3 regions of the Serratia nevei genome follow, and region 2 is predicted to be linked to each of the others. Evidence: predicted binding sites of a transcription regulator. Region 2 holds the regulator's gene; each other region holds the start of a gene.
What was found. Region 2 encodes LexA, which represses DNA repair genes until DNA is damaged. Its sites were predicted from a motif close to TNCTGTATGTACATACAGNA; they were not measured.
Positions count from the first base shown of each region.

Region 1: a site for LexA is predicted at 1,950-1,969, ahead of dinB (DNA polymerase IV). Genes of this name have one in related genera too.
Region 3: a site for LexA is predicted at 2,227-2,246, ahead of V8N38_RS10845 (metal-dependent hydrolase). Genes of this name have one in related genera too.

Region 1 covers NZ_CP149940.1:904,423-910,707, reverse strand. Annotated here, with positions in the region: gene pepD (beta-Ala-His dipeptidase) at 1-831, shown strand, start outside; gene dinB (DNA polymerase IV) at 873-1,934, opposite strand; gene V8N38_RS04225 (glycerophosphodiester phosphodiesterase family protein) at 2,118-3,011, shown strand; gene V8N38_RS04220 (putative T6SS immunity periplasmic lipoprotein) at 3,078-3,497, opposite strand; gene nqrM ((Na+)-NQR maturation NqrM) at 3,673-3,900, opposite strand; gene V8N38_RS04210 (FAD:protein FMN transferase) at 3,908-4,939, opposite strand; gene nqrF (NADH:ubiquinone reductase (Na(+)-transporting) subunit F) at 4,940-6,163, opposite strand; gene nqrE (NADH:ubiquinone reductase (Na(+)-transporting) subunit E) at 6,179-6,285, opposite strand, start outside.
Region 2 covers NZ_CP149940.1:4,848,743-4,855,027, reverse strand. Annotated here, with positions in the region: gene plsB (glycerol-3-phosphate 1-O-acyltransferase PlsB) at 1-1,743, opposite strand, end outside; gene V8N38_RS23185 (diacylglycerol kinase) at 1,893-2,261, shown strand; gene lexA (transcriptional repressor LexA) at 2,364-2,972, shown strand; gene dinF (MATE family efflux transporter DinF) at 3,074-4,411, shown strand; gene V8N38_RS23170 (CsbD family protein) at 4,727-4,936, shown strand; gene zur (zinc uptake transcriptional repressor Zur) at 5,039-5,551, opposite strand; gene V8N38_RS23160 (acyltransferase family protein) at 6,093-6,285, opposite strand, start outside.
Region 3 covers NZ_CP149940.1:2,244,314-2,250,598, forward strand. Annotated here, with positions in the region: gene phnX (phosphonoacetaldehyde hydrolase) at 1-19, shown strand, start outside; gene V8N38_RS10840 (L-cystine transporter) at 83-1,474, opposite strand; gene V8N38_RS10845 (metal-dependent hydrolase) at 1,656-2,204, opposite strand; gene hxpB (hexitol phosphatase HxpB) at 2,629-3,294, opposite strand; gene V8N38_RS10855 (HdeD family acid-resistance protein) at 3,359-4,639, opposite strand; gene V8N38_RS10860 (YniB family protein) at 4,825-5,385, shown strand; gene V8N38_RS10865 (fructosamine kinase family protein) at 5,421-6,285, opposite strand, start outside.

The sequences.
Region 1 (6,285 bases), 1.4 Mb from region 2:
CTGAAAGGCGGCCACTCCGGCGCCGAGATCCACGTCGGGCTGGGCAACGCCAACAAGCTGCTGGCGCGCTTCCTGTTCGCCCATGCGGCGGCGCTGAACCTGCGCGTGCTGGATCTGAACGGCGGCACCCTGCGCAACGCCATCCCGCGTGAAGCCTCCGCGGTGGTTGCGGTGCCGGCGGACAAGGCCGACGCGCTGAAAGCCCTGAGCCAGGAGTTCCTGGCGGTGCTGCAGAACGAACTCTCCGCCAAAGAGAAGAACATCACCGTGCTGCTGGAGCCGACCACCAGCGCTTCGCAGGCGCTGAGCGCCGACAGCCAGCAGCGTTTCCTGGCGCTGCTGAACGGCACGCCGAACGGCGTGATCCGCATGAGCGACGCGGTAAAAGGCGTGGTGGAAACCTCGCTGAACGTCGGGGTGGTCACCACCAGCGAAAACGAAGCGGAAATCATCTGCCTGATCCGCTCCCTGATCGACAGCGGCAAAGACTACGTGGTCGAGATGCTGACCGCGCTGGGCCAGCTGGCCGGCGCCAAGGTGGCACCGAAGGGCGGCTACCCGGGCTGGCAGCCGGACGCCGACTCGCCGGTGATGCACCTGGTGCGCGAGCTGTATCAGGAGCTGTTCGACAAGACGCCGAACATCATGGTGATCCACGCCGGTCTGGAATGCGGTCTGTTCAAAAAGCCGTATCCAGACATGGACATGGTATCGATCGGGCCAACCATCACCGGCCCGCACTCGCCGGATGAGCAGGTGCATATCGAAAGCGTCGGTCTGTACTGGAAGCTGCTGACCTCGCTGCTGAAAGCGATCCCTGAGCGCGCGTAAGCTGCGCGCTTAACGCAAAAAGCCGGCGACCGCCGGCTTTTTTATTCCCAAGGCAGTGCCAGCTGCCGCTCCAGCTGCGGATCGAGCAGCGTCACATGCAGCCCCACCAGCCGCACGCCGCGCCCTTCGCGCCGCTCGCGCCACGCCTGCCGCGCCACCTCCAGCAAATCCTGCCGGTTCAGCACCGGGAACACGTGCTCCTGGGTGGTTTGCTGAAAATCCTGAAACTTCAGCTTCACGCCCTGCCGGGCGATGTGCAGATCCGGCTTCACCTTGCGCAGTCGCATCTCCAGCTCGGGATAGAGTTTGTCGATAATCAGCGTTTCGCAGTCTTCCCAGTCGTGAATGTCTTCCGCCAGCGTGCGCTCCACCCCCACCGATTTGCGCAGCCGCTCCGCCGAGATTTCGCGCCGATCGATGCCTTGACAGCGCTCCCACAGCACCCGGCCGAATTTGCCGAAGCGCTTGAGCAGCTGTGCCAAATCGTATTGCTGCACGTCGGCGCAGGTGATAAGCCCCACCTCTTCCAGCCGCTTGGCGGTCACCTTGCCGACGCCGGGGATCTTGCTGAGCGGCAGCTGTTGCAAAAACGCCGGCACCTGCGCCGGCGTGATCACGTATTGCCCGTTCGGCTTGTTTATCTCGGAGGCGATTTTGGCGAGAAACTTGATCGGCGCAACGCCGGCCGAGGCGGTGAGGTTCAGTTCGTCGGCGATCGCCTGGCGGATCTCCTGGGCGATCAGCGTTGCCGAGCCATTGCATTGCGGGCTGTCGGTCACGTCGAGGTAGGCTTCATCGAGCGACAGCGGCTCGATCAGCGGAGTATACCGGGCGAAGATTTCGCGGATATGCAGCGAGGCCTCTTTGTAGGCCGCCATGCGCCCCGGCAACAGGGTGAGGTGCGGGCACAGCTTGAGCGCCATTGCCGTGGACATGGCGCTGTGTACGCCGTAGCGCCGCGCCGGGTAGTTGGCGGTGCTGATCACCCCGCGGCGATCGGCGCTGCCGCCAATCGCCAGCGGGATATCGCGCAGGCTGGGATCGTCGCGCATTTCCACCGCCGCGAAGAAGCAGTCCATATCGACATGAATGATTTTACGCATCGCACCCTCCAGTAACACTGTATAAGTATACAGTCAGATACCGAAAGCTCAAGGCCGCAGGATTCGACGAAAGCACCGTTTCCGCCAGATATTTCCGCGTTGTTAAAAAAGCTTAATTTTTCAATAGTATGATTTCCGCCATCCCGTGCGGCTCACCACAACGATAACGACAGGGTACCCTACATGATCAGATTTTCTTATTTGCTGCTGGCTTCCGCGCTGTCGCTGAGCGCGCTGGCGGCCAGCGCTGCCGGTCACGCGCCGGCGATCGTCGCCCACCGCGGCGGCACCGCCGATGCGCCGGAGAACACCCGCATCGCCATCGAAACCGCGCTGAAAAACGGCGCCGACGCCATCTGGATCACCCTGCAAGAATCCAAAGACGGCGTCATCGTGCTGTATCGCCCTTCGGATCTGAAAGCGTTGACCAACCGGCAGGGCCCGGTCTCTGCCTATACCGCCGCGCAGCTGGCCGAGACCGACGCTGGCTGGGCCTTCGCCAGGGGGGATACGCACCCGTTCCGCGGCCAGGGCATCGGCATTCCGCGGCTGGACGACGTGCTTAAAGCGTTTCCGCACGTCACCTTCTATCTGGACATCAAATCCCCGGACGCCGATCCGGCGCAGTTTGGCCAGGCGCTGCTGGCGACGCTGGAAAGCACCGACAGCCTGAACCGCATCCGCGTCTACTCCACCGACGCCAAATACCTGCAGGTGCTGCCGCCGGCCATCCCGCGCTTCGAAAGCCGCGACGAGACCCGCACGCTGCTGGCCAACGTCACCATGGCGCACCAGTGCGACGTCAAACCGGATAACCGGCAGCCGCGCTGGTACGGGCTGGAGCTGAAGCGCGAGGTGGAAGTGGTGGAGAAATATACCCTCGGCGAAGGGCGTTCGAAGGCGTTTCTGACCTGGGATAAAGAGTCGATGGACTGCTTCCGCTCGCAGGGCCCGGCGCACATCATCCTGTTCGGCGTCAACTCGCCGCAGGAGTATCAGCAGGCGCTGGCGCTGGGCGCCGACGGCGTGATGGTCAACTCACCGGCCGAGGCGAAAAGCTTCCGCAAGGCGAAATAAATCATCGGCCAAGGGCATAAGGCGGTTCGACAAACCCACCTTATGCCCCCCGGCTTTCAACATCCGTTAGTGAGCAGGAACCACCTGGATGATGCCATTTTCATTGCGTACGCTAAACCCTGCCCCAAATAGCCGGGCAGCAGGCTCAATACCTTTACTTCGTTTATCCCGCGACAACAGCGTTACCGAAACCCCGTAAGACCTCCCGCCCTCGAATTTATAGTTATCGTCAGAAATGCACGTAGCCGCGGTGACCGCAGGCATCTCGTTATCCGCGAAGTTCTTGCCGAAGATAGCGTTGGCGTTGCCGATTTCTTCGATAATGACGCCGGCCAACCGCTCGTCCCCTTCCGGTTGAACCCGCACGCAAACGTGGTTATCAACGACAGCGACGCTGGCCGCGTAGTTCTTTGGCCTCGGATCGTTCATGTGCATACAGCCGGCGAGCAGCAAAGTCAGCGTTCCAGCCAAAATAATGCGGTTCATCCTGTTACCTCTGCTTAAAAAACTGAGAAAGCGCATATTCGTATTTTCTGGCGATCGTTTTATCCGTTACACCCTGAAAATTCACGCCATTGTTAATCGCGCCTAGCCAGACTTTCATACGCCTTTCGACAAGGCCCAAATAAAAAACCCGGCCAAGGCCGGGTTTTCGCTACAGCTACAGAATGCGGTGCTTGTCCAGCTGCTCGCGCCGCTGCGCCGCTTTGGCTTCGCGCTTTTTGCGCGCATCGCAAGGTTCCGGGCAGTCGCAGACTTTCTCCATCCCCAATGCGGTGATGCCGCCGCAGCTGCCCTGCAGGCTTTTGCGTTTGAACACGTAGCCCAGCGACATCCCGCCGACGATCAGCAGGAACAACACGAAGGTGGCGGCGAATACCGTCAGCATAGCAACCTCACGAACTCTTTTTCAGGTAGGGTTTGAACGCGTCCGAATAACGCTCCTCAAACCCGTCGGCGGTTTTCACGATCATGAACACCGGGATACCGAGCAGATTGGCCAGCGCCAGGCCGCGCTCCGGCCCCATCACGTTCAGGCCGGTGGACAGGCCGTCAGCGGTCATACAGGTCGGGCTCAGTACGGTGATCGACACCAGGCGGTGGTTGATCGGCCGGCCGGTGATAGGATCGATGGTGTGCGAATAGCGCACCCCGTCCTGCTCGAAGTAGTTGCGATAGTCACCCGAGGTGGCGATCGACATCTCCCCTGGCTGGATCACCAACTGCGCCTGCTGCTGCGCACCGGCGGTCGGGCGCTCGATGGCGATGCGCCACGGCTTTTGCTCGCCGTTGCGCCCGCGCGTGCGCACCTCACCGCCGATATCCACCATGTAATTTTGCACGTGTTGCGATTGCAGATACTCCGCCACCACGTCCACGCCGTATCCTTTGGCGATCGACGACAGGTCGACATACAGCTCGGGGATGCTTTTCACCAGCGCGCTGCCCTGCACCGTCAGTTTATCGGCACCGGTCCAGGCGCGGCGGTGCGCCAGCTCCGCCTCGCTCGGCACTTTATCCGGCCGCCCTTCCGGGCCGAAGCCCCACAGATTGACCAGCGGCCCGACGGTCACGTCCAGCGCGCCATCGGTCACGCGGTTGATGCGCAGCGCTTCGCGCACCACCTCGGCGGTCGCCGGCGAAACCGGGAATGGCCGGTCAATGTCGCGGCTGGCGTTGAAGCGGCTCAGCTCGGAGTCCGGCCGGTAGGTGGACATCTGGTCGTTCACCTGCTCCAGCCGTTTATCGATCTCCGCCTGCATCTCGCGCGCCGACGGCGTATCGTCGCCGGTCACATAACGGATCGAATACGAGGTGCCCATGGTTTTACCCGTCAGGTCCACCTGTTCCGGCCCGCAGCCGGTCAGCAGCAGGGTGGCGCTCAGCGCCACGCCCGTCAGCCAGTTCTTCATCGCCAATGCGCGCATTTAGCCACCAAAGTCATCCAGCATGATGTTTTCGTCTTCGACGCCCAGATCTTTCAGCATCTTGATCACCGCAGCGTTCATCATCGGCGGCCCGCACATGTAAAACTCGCAGTCCTCCGGCGCCGGGTGATTCCTCAGGTAGTTCTCCAGCAGGACATTATGGATAAAGCCGGTGTAGCCGGTCCAGTTATCTTCCGGCTGCGGATCCGACAGCGCCACGTGCCAGGTGAAGTTGTCGTTCTCCGCCTGCAGCTGGTTGAAGTCGTCTTCATAGAACATCTCGCGCAGCGAACGCGCGCCGTACCAGAAGGTGATCTTGCGCTTCGAGTTCAGGCGCTTGAGCTGATCGAAGATGTGCGAACGCATCGGCGCCATGCCCGCGCCGCCGCCGATGAAGATCATTTCGGCGTCGGTTTCCTTGGCGAAGAACTCGCCGAATGGCCCGGAGATGGTCACCTTGTCACCCGCCTTCAGCGACCAGATATAGGAAGACATGATGCCCGGCGGCACGTCCGGGTTGTTTGGCGGCGGCGTGGCGATACGCACGTTGAGCATGATGATGCCCTTCTCTTCCGGGTAGTTGGCCATCGAGTAGGCGCGCACCGTGGTGTCGTTCACCGTCGAGCGGTAGCGGAACAGGTTGAACTTGTCCCAGTCGCCGCGATACTCCTGCGGCACGTCGAAGTCGGCGTAGCTGATGTCGTGCGCCGGGGCTTCGATCTGGATGAAACCGCCCGCGCGGAACGGCACGTCTTCGCCATCGGGGATCTTCAGCTTCAGCTCTTTGATAAAGGTGGCTTTGTTATCGTTGGAGATAACCTCGCACTCCCATTTCTTCACGCCGAAGATCTCTTCCGGCAGCTCGATCTTCAGGTTCTGCTTCACGTTCACCTGGCACGCCAGGCGGCAACCCTCTTTTGCTTCGCGCTTGTTGATGTGCGAGAGCTCGGTCGGCAGGATATCGCCGCCGCCCTCTTTGATCACCACCCGGCACTGGCCGCAGGAACCGCCGCCGCCGCAAGCCGAGGAGACGAAAATTCCCTGGCTGGAGAGCACGTTGAGCAGCTTGTCGCCCGCCGGCGCATGGAAGCTCTTATCCAAATCGCCGTTGATCTCCACCGCGATGTCGCCGGTGTTCACCAGCTTCGATTTGGCGAACAGGATCAGCAATACCAGCACCATCACGATGGTGGTGAACATTGCTACGCCTAAAATAATTTCCATAAATTCTTCCCGCCTTTACAACTGAACACCGGAGAAGGACATGAAGCCCAGCGCCATCAGTCCGGTGGTGATAAAGGTAATGCCCAGGCCGCGCAGTCCCGCCGGCACGTTGGCATACTTGA
Region 2 (6,285 bases):
CATGTTCAGCGCGTGATCCAGCAGCTCGTCCGGCGTTTGCGTCGGCACGGTGACGTCATGCGCGTAAGGCGCGTTGCGCATCAGCTGCAGGTAACACTCGAGCTGTTCGACCAGCTGTTCGCGGGTCAGCGAACGCTGGCGCGAAGCCAGCAGCGCGGTGGAACACAGGTTCATGGCGTTGGCCGCGGCGGCGTTGTTGATGCGCACCATGATCTGGCCGGCCAGATCGTTGACCGTCGGCGTCAGCCAGCTTGGGCGCTGAGCTTCGATCGGATCGATAGACTCGCGCCACTGCGGCACGTGCTGGTTGAGGTAAGCGGTCAACGGCAGCGGCTCGCCGAAGTTGACATAACCCTGGCCCAGATTGCGCAGCTTGCGCAGGCCGCGCAGCATCTGCGGCAGGCTCTCTTTTTCCTTGGTGGCGCCGCGCAGCTCTTTGGCGTAGGTGCCCACTTCCATCACGTGTTCGTAACCGATGTAAATCGGCACCAGCGTGATCGGACGGGTGCCGCCGCGCAGCATCGCCTGGATGGTCATCGACAGGGTGCCGGTCTTCGGCTCCAGCAGACGCCCGGTGCGGGAACGGCCACCTTCCACGAAGTATTCCACCGAGTAGCCGCGGGTGAACAGCTCGCCGAGGTATTCGCGGAACACCGTCGAGTACAGCTTGTTGCCCTTGAAGGTGCGGCGGATGAAGAACGCGCCCAAGCGGCGGAAGATCGGGCCGGCCGGCCAGAAGTTGAGGTTGATGCCGGCGGCGATGTGCGGCGGCACCAGGCCCTGGTGATACAGCACGTAGGACAGCAGCAGGTAGTCCATGTGGCTGCGGTGGCAGGGCACGTAGACGATCTCGTGGCCGTCCTGCGCCAGCTGGCGCACGCGCTCGGCGTTGGTGACGTTGATGCCCTGATACAGCCGGTTCCAGGTCCAGCTCAGCACGCGGTCGGACAGGCGCACGGTTTCGTAGGAGAAATCGGCGGCGATCTCTTCCATCAGCGCGATGGCGTTCTGCTGGGCCTTTTCGTGCGAGATCTTCTTGCTGCGCGCTTCGTCCTCGACCGCTTTTTCGATCGCTTTGGACGCCAACAGCTTGTTGAACAGATCCTGGCGGGCCGGCAGGCTCGGGCCTACCGCGGCCAGGCGCTGACGCGAGAAGTGCATGCGCGCCACGCGCGCCAGTTTCTGCGCGATGGTTTTATCCGTGCCGTGCTCGGTGGCCATGCGGCGCAGCGAAACGGTGTTGGAGAAACGCACGAAGCTGTCGCGGCCGAGCCACAGCACGGCGAAGAATTTCTGCACGCCGTTCAACAGACGCAGGTGCGGCGTGCCGTGGCCTTCGCGGCCCGGCGAGCGGCCGAACATCACCGAAACCGGCAGCATCTGAATGTCGAGATCCGGATTGCTGCGGTGCAGATCCAGATAGTCGTGGAACAGCTTTACCGACTCTTCTTTCGGGGTGTAGTAGCGGAACACGCGCGGGCCGTCGTGAATGAACACGTAGCTCGGCAGCACGGTGCCGTCGATCTCCAGCGAGTTGAGCGGATCGGGCAGATCCTGCGCCAGGCACTGGGTGCGCAGCGTCAGCAAATCCGCCTTGGAATTGTAAGGTAAAACATACAAAATCGGCCGTGAGGGATCCAACCCTAGCTCGGTAACCGGATCTGAAGGGATGACCTTACTTCTTACCAACAATTTAAGTGGTAAATTCAATATTTTATAATAAATTTTACGCCAACCTGACATAAACAACGTGAAGCCTCTTGTTAGCAATGCGCCGCAAGCATACCAGAAACCGGGTAGCAGATCTGTGGTGTTCGAAAACCGAGAGCCGTCAGCGCGGACTGTTCTAGACTCTTTTTATTATGACCGACCTCTGAGAAAGGCACGAAAACATGGCAAACCAAGCAACCGGACTGACCCGCATCATCAAGGCCGCCGGCTATTCTTATAAAGGGCTTTCCGCCGCCTGGCAGCACGAAGCGGCTTTCCGCCAGGAGCTGGTGCTCACCCTGCTGGCTATCATACTGGCTGTCTGGCTGGATGTGGGTGCGATAGCGCGCATTTTATTGATCGGATCGGTAGCGCTGGTGATGATCGTCGAGATCCTGAACAGCGCGATCGAGGCGGTGGTGGATCGCATCGGCAGCGAACATCACGAACTGTCCGGTCGGGCCAAGGACATGGGATCGGCGGCGGTGTCGCTGGCGATCGTGCTGGCGCTGTTCGTTTGGGGCACGGTCTTATGGCAGCATTTTGGCTGACGAAAGGCGCCTACTGACTGATTTTTATTTATTCTTCGGTTCCCAATCCGCGCTTACCTGTATATACTCACAGCAAGACTGTATAAACAAACAGGGGGCGGAATGAAAGCACTAACTACCAGACAGCAAGAGGTCTACGATCTGATTCGCGATCATATTTCGCAAACGGGCATGCCGCCAACGCGTGCCGAGATCGCGATGCGTCTGGGGTTCCGCTCGCCTAACGCCGCCGAAGAACACCTGAAGGCGCTGGCACGCAAAGGCGTGATCGAAATCGTCTCCGGTGCCTCGCGCGGTATCCGCCTGTTGATGGAAGAAGAAGAAGGGCTGCCGCTGATCGGCCGCGTCGCCGCCGGCGAGCCGCTGCTGGCGCAGCAGCACATCGAAGGGCACTACCAGGTGGATCCTTCCCTGTTTAAACCGAGCGCCGATTTCCTGCTGCGGGTGAACGGCATGTCGATGCGCGACATCGGCATTCTGGACGGCGATCTGCTGGCGGTGCATAAAACGCAAGACGTGCGCAACGGCCAGGTCGTGGTGGCGCGCATCGAAGACGAAGTGACGGTCAAGCGCCTGAAAAAACACGGCAACGTGGTCGAGCTGCTGCCGGAGAACAACGAATTCCAACCGATCGTGGTCGATCTGCGCCAGCAGAATTTCACTATCGAAGGGCTGGCGGTCGGCGTGATCCGCAACGGTGACTGGATTTAATCGTCGCACTCTCAGTGCCGCCTCTTGTATCAATCGCCCCTGTTCTGGGGCGTTTTTGTTTCTGACCTTGCCCTTCGCCACTGCTACGGGAACATCTCATCATGCGCTTGATTTCCGCCTTCACCAGCGACACCGATAAAGCCCTGTGGCGCCTGGCTCTGCCGATGATTTTCTCCAATATCACCGTACCGCTGCTCGGGCTGGTGGACACCGCGGTGATCGGCCACCTCGACAGCCCGATCTACCTGGGGGGCGTCGCGATCGGCGCGGTGGCGACCAGCTTCCTGTTCATGCTGCTGTTGTTCCTGCGCATGAGCACCACCGGCCTGGCGGCGCAGGCGCTGGGGGCACAGAACCCGCAGGCGCTGGCGCGCGCCTTTATGCAGCCGCTTCTGCTGGCGCTGCTGGCCGGGGTGGCGATCGTCCTGTTGCGCTATCCGCTGATCGAACTGGCGCTGCGGATCGTCGGTGGCAATGGCGAGGTGCTGGAACAGGCGCGGCGTTTTCTTGAGATCCGTTGGCTGAGCGCGCCGGCGGCGCTGGCTAATCTGGTGCTGCTGGGCTGGCTGCTCGGCGTGCAGTATGTGCGTGCGCCGGTGATCCTGCTGATTGTCGGCAACCTGCTGAACATCGTGCTGGATATCTGGCTGGTGATGGGCCTGGGCTGGAACGTGCGAGGGGCGGCGGCGGCAACCGCCATCGCCGAATACGCCACGCTGCTGCTCGGCCTGTGGCTGGCGTGGCGGGTGATGTGCCTGCGCGGTATCACCCTGCCGATGCTGCGCCAGGCCTGGCGTGGCGATCTGCGTCGGCTGCTGGCGCTTAACCGCGACATCATGTTGCGTTCATTGCTGCTGCAGCTGTGCTTTGCATCGCTGACCATCTTCGGTGCTCGCCTGGGAAGCGACGTGGTGGCGGTCAACGCGGTATTGATGAATCTGCTGACGTTCACCGCCTATGCGCTCGACGGCTTCGCTTATGCGGTGGAAGCCCATTCGGGCCACGCCTACGGTGCCCGGGACGACAGCCAGCTGCGCAAGGTGTGGCACGCGGCCTGCAGGCAGGCAGGGCTGGTCGCGCTGGCCTTCGCCCTGGCGTATGCCGTTACCGGCCAGCAGATCGTGGCGGCGTTGACCTCCTTGCCGGAGCTGCGTGCGTTGGCCGCCCACTATTTACCGTGGCAGGTCATCCTGCCGCTGGTCGGGGTGTGGTGCTATTTGCTGGACGGCATGTTTATCGGTGCCACGCGCGGTGCCGAGATGCGCAACAGCATGGCGGTGGCTGCGGCGGGATACGGTCTGGCGCTGTTCAGCGTGCCGCTGCTTGGCAACCACGGACTCTGGCTGGCGCTGGCGGTGTTTCTGGCGCTGCGCGGTCTGGCACTGGGCTGGATTTGGCACCGCCATCAGGTGCGCGGCAGCTGGTTTGCCGCACGCTAAACCGCACGCCTTGTTGGGTTAATTATTAATTTTTCTTATGTTTTTATTCATGTTTGCTTACATGTTTTCAGCCTGGTTTTGCCCGGCTTAGTTTGTTGTTTGTTGGCGTTTTTTATGTTTATTTCATTTCTTAATGGTTTTTTATTCTGTCATATGGCTTTTTTATTTCCATGTTTAACTATAATGAATCATGTGGCTGGCGAATGAAGGGGAGAGATATTCCTTAAGGTGAAGGGCATATCGGCCAGAAAAATTTCTGGTTAACCCCGGCCGGCGACAGGGATCACTGATTCACCACAGGTTAACGGAGAGACTATGAATAAAGATCAAGCCGACGGTAACTGGAAGCAGCTTAAAGGCAAAGTGAAGGAAAAATGGGGCAAGCTGACCGATGACGATCTGACGGTCATCGAAGGGAAACGCGAACAGCTGGTCGGCAAAATCCAGGAGCGCTACGGTTACCAGAAAGAGGCGGCCGAGAAAGAGGTGAAAGCCTGGGAAGATCACACCAAACACCGCTGGTAATTTGCAGGGCCGCCATTGAAGGCGGCTTGCCCAACTCAGGCCGGCGTCGCTCTCATCCTCTGGCGCCCCGGCCGCAGGTACAGGGAGGTACCTGACTTCGTCTTACTTCTTCTTGATGGCGATGCTGTGATCGTGTTCGGCGCAGTCATGCTTGCTGTCGCACGCCTCAACCTCCACGCAGCCGGCGCACAGGCCGTGCGCTTCCACCACGCTGTGCCGCAGCGCAAATCCGGCTTCCTGCGCCAGCTTCTGCAGCGTTTCCTCTACGCCTTCGGTAGTGCGTTCGGTCACCTGGCCGCAGCGGTCGCAGATAAACAGTGCGGACGTGTGCATCGGCTGTTCGAAGTGGTGGCACAGCACGTAGCTGTTGGCGGACTCCACTCTATGGATAAACCCTTGCTCCAGCAGAAAATCCAGCGCGCGATAGACCGTCGGCGGCTTGGCTTGCGGTTCGGCGACGCGCAGCAGATCGAGCAGGTCATAAGCGCTGATTGCACCGGGTTGCTGAGTCATCAGACGCAGCACTTCCAGCCGTTGCGGCGTCAATCGCACATTGCGTTGTTGGCAGAGGCGTTCCGCCTGCGCCAGCAGCTTTTCCTGGGTGGTTGAGTTCATCGCAAATATCCCGGTACGTAAAAAAGCCGATTTTACCATGATTACGGCGAATCGCCGAGAGTTGCCCCCTTTTCCCCTGAGGATTGCGCAGGGAAAGGCGCGCTGAGTGCGCTAAAAGAGAGATGCATCACAACTTTTTCCCTCCACCGGGCGGCAAATCAACGTTGCCGATTTTAGCGCTGGAGAGCCGCTGGCGAGAGCGGTATAACGCGCTTCACCCGCGTGACGAACAGGAGCCTTGTGTGATGACGGACCTGGAGTACGACAGCGCGATGAAGAACTGGTCTCTATGTGTGGCAAGATGTGGACAAAATTGGTGATAGAGGATTTTTCGCGCAGGGGTCTAGTAATAATTATTTAAACGTGCAGTGACAGATTTATTAATAATATTCTTATTGGGTGTATTGCTTATTGTGATCTTTTTTGTCTTTTTTTGAGAGGGGTTAATGTTGGCTGTGTTTATGGGGCGTGAGACTGAGGGATGTGCTAATAAAGATGATAGCCACTTAATTTAAGTGGCTATCAATCATTTTTATGTCAGTTAACGATGTATTCTTTTTTCTATTTTTTCATACAGGAATATACCCAGAGTTGCAGAGGCGAATATTGTTATTAAACCTGCTAACAGACATATCCACATACTTGATGTGTTTTTGGTTATAATCCCGTAAGCCAGAACTATAAATGAGTGACTCAAATATATTGTGTATGAAGCATCACCAATTTTTAAGAGG
Region 3 (6,285 bases), 2.6 Mb from region 2:
GAACGGCGAGCGGCCGTAACGACCGAGCGCGGGGCATAAAAAAACCGGGGATAATCCCCGGTTTTTTCGTTTTGAGACGGCGTTAACGGTGAGCCAATTCGACTTCGTCTTCGCTGTCCATCACGGCTTTGTCGGTTTGCTTCATCAGCTGGCTGGTGATGGTGCCTGCCGCCATGGAGCCGTTGACGTTCAGCGCGGTACGGCCCATGTCGATCAGCGGTTCGACCGAGATCAGCAGCGCGACCAGCGTCACCGGCAGGCCCATCGCCGGCAGCACGATCAGCGCGGCGAAGGTCGCGCCTCCGCCCACGCCCGCTACGCCGGCGGAGCTGATGGTGACGATGCCGACCAGGGTGGCGATCCACACCGGATCCAGCGGGTTGATGCCGACGGTCGGCGCAACCATTACCGCCAGCATTGCCGGGTAGAGGCCCGCACAGCCGTTCTGGCCGATGGTGGCACCGAACGACGCCGAGAAGCTGGCGATGGATTCCGGCACGCCCAGGCGGCGGGTCTGCGCTTCCACGTTCAATGGAATGCTGGCGGCGCTCGAGCGGCTGGTGAAGGCGAAGGTGATCACCGGCCACACCTTGCGGAAGAACTTCATCGGGTTAACGCCGGTGAAGGCCAGCAGCACAGCGTGCACCACGAACATGATGGCCAGGCCGATGTACGAGGCCACCACAAAGCTGCCGAGCTTGACGATGTCGTGAATGTTGGAACCGGCGACCACTTTGGTCATCAGCGCCAGCACGCCGTACGGCGTCAGCTTCATGACCAGACGCACCAGCTTCATCACCCAGGCCTGCAGGGTGTCGATAGCCACCAGTACGCGCTCGCCTTTCGGCTTGTCGTCTTTCAGCAGCTGCAGCGATGCCACGCCGAGGAAGGTGGCGAAAATCACCACGCTAATGATCGACGTCGGGCTGGCCCCGGTCAGATCGGCGAACGGGTTTTTCGGGATGAACGACAGCACCATCTGCGGCACGGTCAGGTCGGCCAGTTTACCCACGTAGTTGGTCTGGATCGCCGTCAGGCGCGCGCTTTCCTGCGCGCCCTGCACCAGGCCTTCGGCGGTCAGGCCGAACAGGTTGGTGACCAGCACGCCCACCAGCGCCGAGATCAGCGTGGTGAACAGCAGCGTGCCGATAGTCAGGACGCTGATTTTGCCCAGAGAAGAGGCGTTGTGCAGCTTGGCCACCGCGCTCAGGATCGAGGCGAACACCAGCGGCATGACGATCATTTGCAGCAGCTGCACATAGCCGTTGCCGACGATGTTGAACCAGCTGATGGATTCTTTCAGCACCGGGTTGTCGGAGCCGTACACCAGCTGCAGGCCCAGGCCGAACACCACGCCGACCACCAGGCCGACCAGCACTTTTTTCGCCAGGCTCCATTGCTTGTGGCGGGTTTGCGCCAACAGCAACAGGAGCGCGACAAACACCAGCACGTTAATCACGAGCGGAAGATTCATCCCCAATGTCTCCAATAATCTTTCTTATAAAAACGACTACGCATCACGTATGTCGCGATGTAAATATCGTAACAGTTTGCCGAGTGGCCTACTTATATCCAAATGGAATTTGATATAGCTTTTTGTGTGTTTTTGTTCGTTTTATATACATGAAGGTGATGGGTTGAGCGGATTTTTGTGATCAGAGTCTGATATTTCTGATTTGCTCGACATAGGATTGCACCGGCAGGGTGAAATCACCTTGCCAACAGATGGCAAACGCCACCAGGCACAGACACAGCACGCGCTCGAGCTGATTGCCTTTTTGCGAGTTGAGCAGCGGCAGGCGAAAACGCCAGCGGCATGGCCACAGCAGCGGAACGCCGGCGGGAGTGAGCATATCGGCCAGCAGATGGCTGAAGTAACCGATGATCATGGCGTGCAGCGCGTCGGCCGGGATCGGCCAGCTGCGCGGCACGTCCAGCTGGAACAGCGCCATGCCGCCGGCGATCGCCAGCAGGCTGTGGGTGAAGCCGCGGTGGCCGAAGGCGCGGGCGATGGGCAGGGCAATCCAGCGCAGACGCTGGCCCAGTACCGACTTGGGGTGATCGATGTCCGGCAGCAGCGAGGTCAGCAGCGCGGCGGGTATGATGTGCCACCAGTCGCCGGTAGCCAGCTCTGGCGTCACTTCCGCCTTCTTGGCGAAGATCGCGCAAGCGACAGAGAATATAAGGTGTCCTTCCGCGGTCATGCTGTTGCGATTCCGGCTGGTAAACTGTTAATTTATCCAGTATATGGGAAAATTCCCAGTAGTGGAAGCAGTTACCCTGTAACCAATTGTTTATTTTTCCCGGTTTTACAACAGCTTGTTACGGCAGTGCGTAACAAATCATCGCTTTTGACGGGCGTGAACAAAAAGCGGGCAATGGGCGGTGCGGAACGGAGAGAAACAAGGGCGGTTTTCAGTACGCAGCGGCGGGAGGAAGCGGCGGCCGCGAAGAGCGCTGCGTGGCAGTGACAACGTTTCGCGGACCGTCGCTTTCCCTGCCGCCCAGCATAATAACAACAGCATGCCGATTCAATAATAATGAAACGCTGTTTCGTTTGTTTTGCGGCACGGATCCCTTTTATGGCGCTGAGCGGAAAGCCAGGGCGCCGGTGGCCGGCGCCGCAGGTCAGGCAAAGTGGGCGGGGGTGAGCTGTTCCAGGGTTTCCAGCTGGTGGTCTGCCAGCGCCCAGCGCGGATCGTGGCGGTATTCGGCGGCCGGGATCACGATGGAGCGCATGCGCGCGGCCTTGGTGGCGATCATGCCGTTAAAGGAGTCTTCCAGCGTGATGCAGCGCAGCGGATCGCTGCCCAGCCGTTCGGCGGCGATCAGGTAGACCTCCGGGTGCGGTTTGCTGTACGGCAGGTATTCGGCGGAAACCAGCTGATCGAAGTAGCCCTCAAGATCGAACATCTTCAGCACCTGCTGTTGCATGTGCAGCGGCGAGGCGGAGGCGAGACCGATGTTCAGCCCCTGCTCGCGGCACAGTTCCAGCGCCTGCCGGACGCCCGGCAGCAGCGGGCGCGTCTCGTGCACCAGCTCGATGGCGCGTTCGATAATCCGTGCCGATACCTCATCGAGTGAAACCCCTTGCCACGGCATCGCCTGGTACCACATTTTCACCACCAGATCGATGCGCAGCCCCAGGGTGTCCGGCAGTTTGTGGCGATCGGACAGATCCAGACCCAGCGCGCCGAAGATATCCAGCTCGGCCTGCAGCCACAGCGGTTCCGAATCGATCAACAAGCCGTCCATATCAAAAATTGCGGTTTCAATGCGTTGCGAATAAGCCATTAACGGTTAACTCCTGCCGGCGCGGGTGAATGTGCCCGACACTCTATCATCGCCGACGGCGAGACTAAAATCTTTGCCTGCGTGTTTGGCTTTTGCCAAAGCGAAGGATATTCCACATCTCGCGCAACTTTAGCCACCAGCGTTGGTGTTGGCGCTCGGTAACCTGTTGCAACATGCGCGCATAGTCCAGCACCAACCCCGGCGTCCAGGTCATGCTTTCGCCACGGCTGCGCAGTACCGCCAGCATCCACAGATTGGGATCCAGCACCAATAACAGAAAACGGCGCCACAGATGTTTATCGCCCAGCACGCCCTCCAACGCACTGTCGAGCGCGCCGATGACCGTGGTGGAGCAGTTACGCCGGGTCAGGTTGTAAGTCGCATCTTGTCGGTAGCGTAACCAGAATGCGCGCAGCGCCGCCGGGTTATAGCGATAGAACTGAATTTTCTTGTCCGGGGGGCACCAGGCGGCAATCTCGCCCGACAGGTCGGGCAGGAAACGTCCGTCGACGTTGTTCTGTTCGCCGGCATGCAACAACTGGCGGAAATCCTGAACGGAATGGCTGATGTCGTTGAGCGGGTAGTGACTGATATACACATCCGGTGCGAGCGCCAGGGCGGCATGACCGGTGGAGATATTGCCGCCGTTGTCGACCGCCGCGATGTATCGGTCGACGATGTAACGTCGGCGCGGATCTTTAGCCGCACCAATCGGTGTCCAGACATACACCGTGAGCGGCGCAGTCTCATCCGCCGGGGGCGGTGGCTGCCGGGTTGGGTGCTGATTCAGAGAAAAGCTTGTCAGTCTCCGGGCGATGCGCAATAAAGCCCAGCCGGAAAGCACCATCATCACGCCGAGGCAAAAGGGCACCGTCATCCGATGCGGCGCCGGCCAGCCGACAAAAATCATCAACGAAAGCAGGATTTCGCCGCCGCCCGCCAGCGCCACGGCTTTCCATCGGCTGTGTTGAATCACCGTGGAGGAGGCGATGCGCACGGCGCCGTCAAGCAGCAGCGCGCTGCCAAACACCACGGTGGCGACGATGTTATCGTCTGCGGGCACGTCCAACATTAAAAAGGCCATAAACACGAAGCCCAGCCCCTTAAGCAGCACCGGCCGGCTGGCCGAAGAGCCGATCACCAGCGCGGCGGATATCGCCACCAGCCCCTCCAGCGCCAGGATGACCGCCAGCGCATCCAGCGCCAGCACGGACCGGCCATCCTGCAGGATGTCGAACAGCATCAGCGCCCCTGCGGCTATCCACAGCCAACCGAACAGCACCAGCAGGCGGCGCTGGCCGTGCAGCGCCTGCGCGCCCAGCAATAAGATAATCAGTCGAATCATGACGGCCTCTGGTTAAACGGGTAACGTTATCTCTTCAATGATAGTGCGCGAACGTCGTTAAGCAGTTGATTTCGGCGAATTCGGCTAAGCTTGTAGCACAGCGGGAATGAAGAAAACGGTGGGCGAGTTTCGCCAACTGCAGGTAGACTTAGCCGATTCGGTTACGTCGCTAACAAGGGGAACACATGACGTATCAACAGGCCGGGCGTATCGCCATTTTGAAACGCATTCTCGGATGGGTGGTTTTTATCCCGGCGTTGCTGTCGACGCTGATTTCCGTGCTGGGCTTCATCTATCAGCACAGTGAAAAAACCAAGGGCATCAACGCGGTGATGCTGGATTTTGTTCACGTGATGGTGGACATGGTGCGTTTCAATACGCCGTTCCTGAACCTTTTCTGGTACAACTCGCCGGTGCCTGACGTGGATAAAAGCCTGTTCAGCGGCGCCAATCTGATGTTCATCATTATCTACATACTGATCTTCGTCGGGCTGGCGCTGCAGGCTTCCGGCGCACGCATGTCACGCCAGGTCAAGTTCATCCGCGAAGGGTTGGAGGACCAGATGATCTTGGAGCAGGCCAAGGGCAGCGAAGGGCACACGCGCCAGCAGCTGGAGGCGCGCATCACGCTGCCGCACCACACCATCTTTCTGCAGTACTTCCCGCTGTATATCCTGCCGATCGTGATTGCGGTGATCGCCTGGTTCGTGATCCGCCTGTTGGGGCAGTTGGCCAGCGCGGCCTGAACCATGAACGGGGCGCCGAGCGGCGCCCCGGAACGTTACGATGCCTCGGGCTGCAACAGCGCCTCCACCGCGCGTTGCGCAGCCACCAGATGCTGGCCGCCGAACAGGTTGCTGCGGTTGAGCAGGTAGTACAGCTGATACAGCGGCTGGCGCTCGATAAATCCGGCCCCCAGCGGCCATACGCTCTGATAACCGTCGTAGATCTGCGGCGGCAGCTCGGGGTACAGCGGCAGCATCGCCAAATCGCACTCCCGGTCGCCCCAGTAGCTGGCCGGATCGAATAGGATCGGCCCGTGGGCGGTCATCGCGCAGTTGCCCGGCCACAGGTTGCCGTGCAGCAGCGAAGGCTGCGGCTGGTGGTGCTGCAAGCGCAGATACACCCGATCGACGATGTCGTCGATGTCACCGAAGGTCATGCCTTTCTCGGCCGCCAGCTGCAGCTGCCAGCCGATGCGCTGTTCGGCGAAGAATTCCGACCAGCGGCGCTGCCAGGCGTTGGGTTGCGGGGTGGTGGTCAGATCGCTGTCGAAGTCGAGGCCGAACTGCGGTTGCTCGCTCCACTGGTGCAGGTGCGCCAGCTGCTGGCCCAGACAGTAGGCGCCGTGGGCGTCGAGGGGTTTCAGCTGCTGATACTCCAGCAGCAGGAAGCTGTAGTCGCGATCGCTGCCGACGCCGTACACTTCCGGCACCCGCACGCTTTTGCTGCGCGCCAGCAACGCCAGCTGATCGGCCTCGGCGGTGAATATCGGCAGTTGTTCACGGGCGTCGCATTTCACGAACACCTCGTTGTCACCGTAACTCACGCGCCACGCCGGGTGAATGTCGCCCCCGGGCAGTTCAATCCTTTCGCGTATCTCTGCGCTGCCAAGATGTTCACTTAACAGACGGCTAACGGCTTGC